DNA from 3 places in the Mesorhizobium sp. C395A genome. Region 1 is predicted to be linked to each of the others. Evidence: riboswitches for the same ligand, from Rfam matches in the RefSeq annotation. Region 1 holds a riboswitch; each other region holds the start of a gene.
What was found. A riboswitch is a leader RNA that binds a small molecule or an ion and turns the genes downstream of it on or off. The one in region 1 is predicted to bind cobalamin.

Region 1 (2,262 bases):
GCAGGGCGTCCATATCGTTGGCAACGCGGCCCTCGGCCAGCGCCGGGCCGTCTACCACGGCAATGACGCCATCGACGGTCACCCGGCTCTTCACGCTTGGCCACTGGAACGCCTGGACCAGCGGCTTGGGCAGAGCCAGGCCCGAGGTCTCGATCAGGATGTGGTCAACCTTAGGTGTCAGCGCGAGGATCTTGTCGAGGGCGGGCACGAAATCGTCGGCGACCGTGCAGCAGATGCAGCCATTGGCCAGTTCGAGGATGTTTTCCTCGGGGCAGGTGTCGATGCCGCAGCCTTTCAGGATTTCCCCGTCGATGCCGATGTCGCCGAACTCGTTGACGATGATGGCGATGCGCTTGCCGCCGGCATTTTCCAGGAGATGGCGGACCAGCGTCGTCTTGCCGGCGCCGAGGAAGCCTGTAACGACAGTGCAGGGAACACGGGAGAGGTTGGCGGCCGGGTTTGAAGCGTTCATCGTCAGTCCTTCAGCATGTCGAGGGGTGGGATGCGGGCAACGAGGCCGCGCTTGAGGCTATCGGGCCGGCCGCGCCACGGGATGAGGCCGTCGGCCGAAGTCGCGAAGAGCTTTGCGCCGGTAACGAGGTCGGCGCCGCTGGTTGCGGTCAGATCGCCGAAGACATAGCTCCAGCAGCCATCGCGCAGGATCGCGGCGCTGAGGCGGCGCTTGCAATTGCCGAGACATTCGGCGGTGCGGACCCGGATATCGCCGGCAGCGGCGCGGCGTGTGTCCTCAGCCAGCAATTCGCCGGCGCGCGGATGGGCGTCGGAACCGGTCTCATCGCGGCAGGAGGCGCAGACGATGACGGTCACGCCGGTCAGGGCGTCGTTGTCGCCGGACGCAATGTCCGCTGTGCCAGCCGAAAAACTGCTGTTCTGGTCCAAAAACCGTGCTCCTTGCCCGGAAACCCGCCAGGCGATCGGATACTTTGTCTCAGACGGCAGGTCTCCTGGCTCGCGGGTCGTCGCCTTGGTTAGCCGCCTTCCCGGTGTTACCCAGTGGCTTTCGGCCTTGGCTCGTCGCTTACAGTTGCGGGGACAGCCGCGGATTTGGGACCGAAATCCCGCACCGCATTCCCTCTTGGCCCTTGCCGTTGCGGGCAGGGGACCGTCTGCAGCGGATTTAGGCTTTTGCGGGCGGCGGTGTCAACGCACGGCTACGACATGGCGATGTCGGCAGGGGCTGTCATGTCCCGGCTTCCGGCAGTGCCAGGATGACCTGTCGGATAGCTTGATAGCCATCGCTATAGTCCCAGTCATGGCCGACAGCCAGATTCTGTCCCTCATGCCAAACCGCGTTGTCCAGAAGGACTTCGGCACTAATCAGCGTGCCCTTCAAGCCTGCCAGAAAGGTCCGGACAAAATGGCTTCCGGGGGGTACCGAAGCTGTGAATAGCTTTTCCAGCTTGGCATAGAATGCTGGATAGCCTGGTGTCAGCGAGCATAGCTCGGTTGTGGCCTGGGAAATGACCGGGCCGCTATAGATTTTCCAGCGGGCATCTTTTCGCCAGATCTTCCAACTGGCGCTGCTTCGCTGCCAAAGCTCTATTTCGGCCTGCATGGTCTCGCAGACGTGATCGGCCAGTCCCTCAATGGCCACATGGAAAACACCACGGAGAAACTTTTCAAACGCCTGGTTCAGTTCCTGTTCGCGCGTGTCGCCGAAGCCAGCAAAGGATTCAATGACCGGCTGAACATCAAGCAGCGGAGAAAAAATGTAGATTTCCAGGACCAGCCGGTCAGAACTCGTCTCGAACACCTCAGCCTCAAACCGAAGCTGCTTCGATTGGAGCATGACGTCCCTATCTCTGCGGACTGCATCTATTCCATGCGCAATGAGGGCGCCATGGATCATGTCGAGCACTTTGTCCGATGCCATTGCACAACCTACGAGGCTTATTGAGGCCTCTATGACAGACGCTGCAAGGGTTGGCCATCTCTCTCGCTAGCCAATGCCGGCCCCAGATTGCCGGCCGGCGTCACTTCGATGCGCTCAAGGCCAAGCCAGCCCTGCATCTCCTTTAGTTCCTCGAAAAGCTGTGCGGTGGTCTCAGGCGGTGCGCCTGCTTCGGCATAGGCGGCGTGGACGCGTAAGACACTCGCAGGCCGGTCGGCCTTGAGGTCGACGCGGGCGACGATCTTGTCGCCGAGCAAGAAAGGCAGCACGTAATAGCCATATTGCCGCTTGTCGGCCGGGGTGTAGATCTCGATGCGGTAGCGGAAATCGAAGAGACGCTCGGTGCGCGC
Region 2 (2,262 bases), 2.7 Mb from region 1:
CGCCCTTCTTTGGTCGGGATCAGCGATTGCCGTAGAGGTCGCGGTCGGCGCCCTGAACGACAGGCTGCTTGTCAGCGTGCGCCGGCTTCTGAATGGAAGCCGTATACGAGCTGTCGACCGAGACGGCTGGCTGGTTCGCACCATTGGAACCGTAATTGTCGCTACCGGCGAAGGCGCTGCCGGTGATCGCCAAAACGGCTGCGGCAGTGAGGATGATCTTTTTCATTTTTAGTACTCCAGTTTGTCTGTCCGTCTAGCGGCGTGTCTTGGGAGGAATTCGCGTCGTTCGGACAGCCCCGATGTGGGAAAGCCATAGGCTGGTTTCCAATCACGAAGTTGTTCCGTGTGGACCACGGTCCTGCACCTTGAAATTGTGCTAGGAAGTTCCTCTATGGTCATTTATCGCATTGTTTTCAGTTGCTTATGTCGAACCGAGTGGTTCGCTCCGGTGTCGGTTTCCGGGCCGTCGTTCACACCGTCCTGCACGCATTGTCAACAGAAACGAACCGTTCGGTTCGATTAGAGATTGCTAATAGTAACTTTTCGATACCGTTGAGCCCTTTTTGCCCCCGATCGGAACTGGATCCGCAGCGATTCGAAACGGCGATGATAGCGCCGCAAGACAGGATCTCAGCCCTTCGGTGGTCGGCGGGGCGTATGCGCGCGTGTCGCGCCGCATGGATATGATGTCGCTTTCATGCCGACGTCGCGATCGCTGCCGTGATTAGATGATCGCATCTCAGGTGCCGCTTCGTGACGACGCAGCGGAGAATTGGGAAGCCGGTCAGAATCCGGCGCTGCCCCCGCAACGGTGGTGGAGTTGAAGTCGCAACGGGAGACCACTGGGCAAGAGCCTGGGAAGGTGTCGCGATGGTCCGCAAGGACAACTCCAGAGCCCGGAAACCAGCCCGAGATGCATAGACTCGACTGATCGCGGTGGGCGGTCAAGAGGTGGATAGTGCATGTCCGGCGCCGCGCCGGCCTGCGTCCGATCCTTCCTCCATCACCACCAAGTTCAGTCCTTAAACCACGAGGACAGAACTATGGATACGCGCAACGACATGCTGAGGCTCCTGAACGGCCGCAAGCAAGGCTTTTCGCTGGAACAGCCCTTCTACACCGACCCGGACTATTTCAAGCTCGACATGGAGCTTATCTGGTATCGCGACTGGCTGTTCATCGGCCATGATTGCGAACTGCCGAAGCCCGGCAGCTATATCACCGTGCAGATCGGCGATTATCCGGTGGTGCTGGTCCGCGACCAGAAGGGCAACATCAACGCCTTTCACAATTCCTGCCGCCATCGCGGCAGCCGTGTCTGCAACACTGAGAAGGGCATGGCGGCAAAGCTTGTCTGCCCCTATCACCAGTGGACCTACGAGCTTGACGGCCGGCTGCTGTTTGCCCGCCAGATGGCCGACGGTTTCGACAAGAGCCAGTTCGGCCTGAAGCCCGTCGCCTGCGAGAGCGTCGGCGGCTACATCTTCATCTGCCTGGCGAAAGAACCTGCCGACTTTGCGCCGATGCGCGCCATGATAGAGCCCTACCTCAAGCCGCACCGGCTGAATGAAGCCAAGGTCGCCTTCGAGAGCACCATCATCGAGAAGGGCAACTGGAAGCTGGTCTGGGAAAACAACCGCGAATGCTATCACTGCGCCGGCAATCATCCAGAGCTGTGCAAGACATTCCCCGAAGCGCCGACGGTGACCGGCGTGCAGGGCGCCGACAGCGATCCGGAGATGCTGGCGCACTGGGCGAAATGCGAGGCGGCGGGCCTGCCGAGCAAGTTCCGCATCGATCCGGCCGGGCAATACCGCGCCACCCGCGCGCCGCTGCTGCGCGATGCCGTCAGCTACACGATGTCGGGAAAGCGCGCGGTGACGAAGAACCTGTCCGACACTGTTGCCGCCGACCGCATCGGCACCTTGATGCACTACCACTATCCGACGACCTGGAACCACATACTGATCGACCATGCGGTCACCTTCCGGGTGCTGCCGATCAGCGCCACCGAAACCGCGGTGACGACCAAGTGGCTGGTGCACAAGGATGCGGTCGAGGGGGTCGACTACAACCTTGAGGAGCTCACCCATGTCTGGACCGAGACCAACGACCAGGACCGCCGCATCGTCGAGGAAAACGCCTTCGGCATCCTGTCTCCGGCCTATGAGCCCGGCCCCTATTCGGAGCTGCACGAGGGCGGCGTGATCCAGTTCGTCGAATGGTACGCGGCCTTCATCGGCCCGCGCCTTGCCGAAGGCG
Region 3 (2,262 bases), 3.0 Mb from region 1:
GCTTTCAACGCGGCTGCCACCGCATCCCTGCCTTTGGAAAGGGCCCGGGCCAGCAAGACCAGCTCGTCGGTCTTCTGGGCCGCGAAGGCGAGCCACGACCTGATGTCGGCCTCGAGTTCCGTCTCCATGCGCAGGTCAATCGGCACATGCAGCATCGAGCAAGAAGGCGCGATTTCGACGCGGTCCAAGGGCCAGCCGGCGACGATCGGTTTGATGCGGTCGAGAATGGCGGGCAGGTTCGCACGCCAGACGTTGCGGCCATCGATCAAGCCGAGCGAGAGCACCAGATCCTTCGGAGCGAGCCGACCCACCGTTTCCAGCTGCTCGGGAGCGCGCACGAGATCAATATGCAGGCCGGCCAGGGGCAGAGAAACCGCGGTTTCGAGATTGTCTCCCAGCGACCCGAAATACGTAGCCAGCATGATCTTCAGCTCGGGCGCGGCTTTCGACAGCTGGCCATAGGCGAATTCGAACGCAGCTCGTTCGTTCGGGTTCAGATCGAGGACAAGCGCTGGCTCATCGATCTGCACCCAGTCGGCTCCCGACAGCTTCAGCCTCTGCAGGACTTGCTCGTAAACGGGCAGCAGCCGCGGTAGGAGCGCGATGGGACCGAACCCTTCGGCACGCGATTTCGCCAGCTTGAGGAAGGTGATGGGTCCAAGGATGACTGGGCGTGTGTGAATGCCGAGAGCTTTAGCCTCGAGGAAGTAATCGACCGGCTTCGATGACGAGAGGGCGAACGTCTGATCATCATCGAGTTCCGGCACAATGTAGTGGTAGTTGGTGTCAAACCACTTGGTCATTTCCATCGCGGTTACACCAGGTCCATGAGCCTCCTCCTGGTGACCAGCGTGTCCACAATCCTCCGTCTGACCCTGGTTGCCGCGCGCCATTGCGAAGTAGATGTCAAGTGGGACCTCGCCGCTATTCCAGCCGTACCGGGATGGAATGGCCCCGACCATGGCTGCGGTGTCGAGCACATGGTCGTAAAGCGAGAAGTCGTTCGACGGGATTTTCGACACGCCGCGATCGCGCTGCTCTTCCCAGCTAGCGGCTCGGAGCGCCTTCGACGTCGCAAGAAGGTCGCCAGCGGACGATGTTCCGGACCAGTAGCTTTCGAGGGCGAATTTCAGTTCTCGCCGACGACCGAAGCGCGGCACGCCGAGCGTTGCTACAGGAATTTGCTGAGAGACAGTCATGTCATACCCCGATGGTTGGGGGCGTCGGTGACAAGGAAGGCGCTAGCAGGCCGGCACGCCGGTTGCAGCGGCCACCGAGACACCCCGCCCGTGGACGTAATTCGCCGTGGCAGGTCTCTGGCTCGCGGGGTCATAGCCTCTACCCGTCTTCCCGAGGGTATTCGCCTCAGTGACATGAGTGGATTGGCTCGCCGCTAACAGTTGCGGGGGCAGCGCCGGCATCGCACCGGCTTCCCTCTTAGCTCCGCTGCGGCAGCACCGTACGCGAGAACCACAACAGCAGACAATCACAGCAACCCGCTCTTTGTCAATGACGCATAATGAAATGTTTATGTCGTTATATGGTCGCGTTTTACGCCTTTGTCTAGCATTGTGAAATATTCAGTCTGCTGCCCGCATTCGGCATCGTGGGACGTGATCGCAAGTCAAGTCCGACGGACGCCGCGAGTTCTCCGTTACCTCAGGAACCTTACTGGCCTTCCCCAAGCTGAGCTTCTGGAAAATGCTGGTGACGATCTGGATGACGGTGAATGCCGTCATGGCAAGCACGCCTTGCACCGCTCCTCCAGCGAGCTTCACGGCAGCAGCATGGGTCAGTTCTCCGAAGCGAATGGCTGTCGCTATCAGCGAGCTTTGACACAGTTCCGCCACTGCGGTCATCGCGTCAGTAGGGCGGGTGGTTAGTTGCCCGCGCATCTACAGCAACCCAGCCCCTTCCGCCTCGCGGCGCAAATTCTGCCTTGGCCTTGGGCCGATCTGCTGGATCACCAGGCCGGCCGCCAGCGAGCCAAGGTCGCCGCAGGTCTTGAGGTTGCGGCCCTGCGTGTAGCCATGCAGGAAACCGGCGGCGTAGAGGTCGCCGGCGCCGGTGGTGTCGACCAACTCCTTGATGGCGGTCGCCTCGATGACCACGGTCTCGTCGCCGCGCACGATCACCGAGCCTTTTTCGGAACGGGTGACGGCGGCAATCTTGCAGTCCTTGCGGATCTGAGCCAGCGCCTCGTCGAAGGATTTTGTCTGGTAGAGCGACTTGATCTCGTGGCTGTTGGCAAAGACGATGTCG

Region 2: it holds a riboswitch for cobalamin, as region 1 does, so the genes downstream of both, NLY37_RS25430 (aromatic ring-hydroxylating oxygenase subunit alpha) here and NLY37_RS12345 (DUF1636 family protein) in region 1, are expected to answer to the same signal.
Region 3: it holds a riboswitch for cobalamin, as region 1 does, so the genes downstream of both, metE (5-methyltetrahydropteroyltriglutamate--homocysteine S-methyltransferase) here and NLY37_RS12345 (DUF1636 family protein) in region 1, are expected to answer to the same signal.

Annotation. Positions count from the first base shown of each region.
Region 1 is NZ_CP100473.1:2,490,197-2,492,458, reverse strand. Features, by position in the region: gene cobW (cobalamin biosynthesis protein CobW) at 1-472, opposite strand, end outside; gene NLY37_RS12345 (DUF1636 family protein) at 475-900, opposite strand; cobalamin riboswitch at 939-1,143, opposite strand; gene NLY37_RS12340 (DUF6348 family protein) at 1,202-1,894, opposite strand; gene NLY37_RS12335 (winged helix-turn-helix domain-containing protein) at 1,924-2,262, opposite strand, start outside.
Region 2 is NZ_CP100473.1:5,208,135-5,210,396, forward strand. Features, by position in the region: gene NLY37_RS25425 (DUF680 domain-containing protein) at 20-226, opposite strand; cobalamin riboswitch at 725-926, shown strand; gene NLY37_RS25430 (aromatic ring-hydroxylating oxygenase subunit alpha) at 1,044-2,262, shown strand, end outside.
Region 3 is NZ_CP100473.1:5,881,967-5,884,228, forward strand. Features, by position in the region: gene metE (5-methyltetrahydropteroyltriglutamate--homocysteine S-methyltransferase) at 1-1,199, opposite strand, end outside; cobalamin riboswitch at 1,291-1,490, opposite strand; gene NLY37_RS28480 (adenosine kinase) at 1,896-2,262, opposite strand, start outside.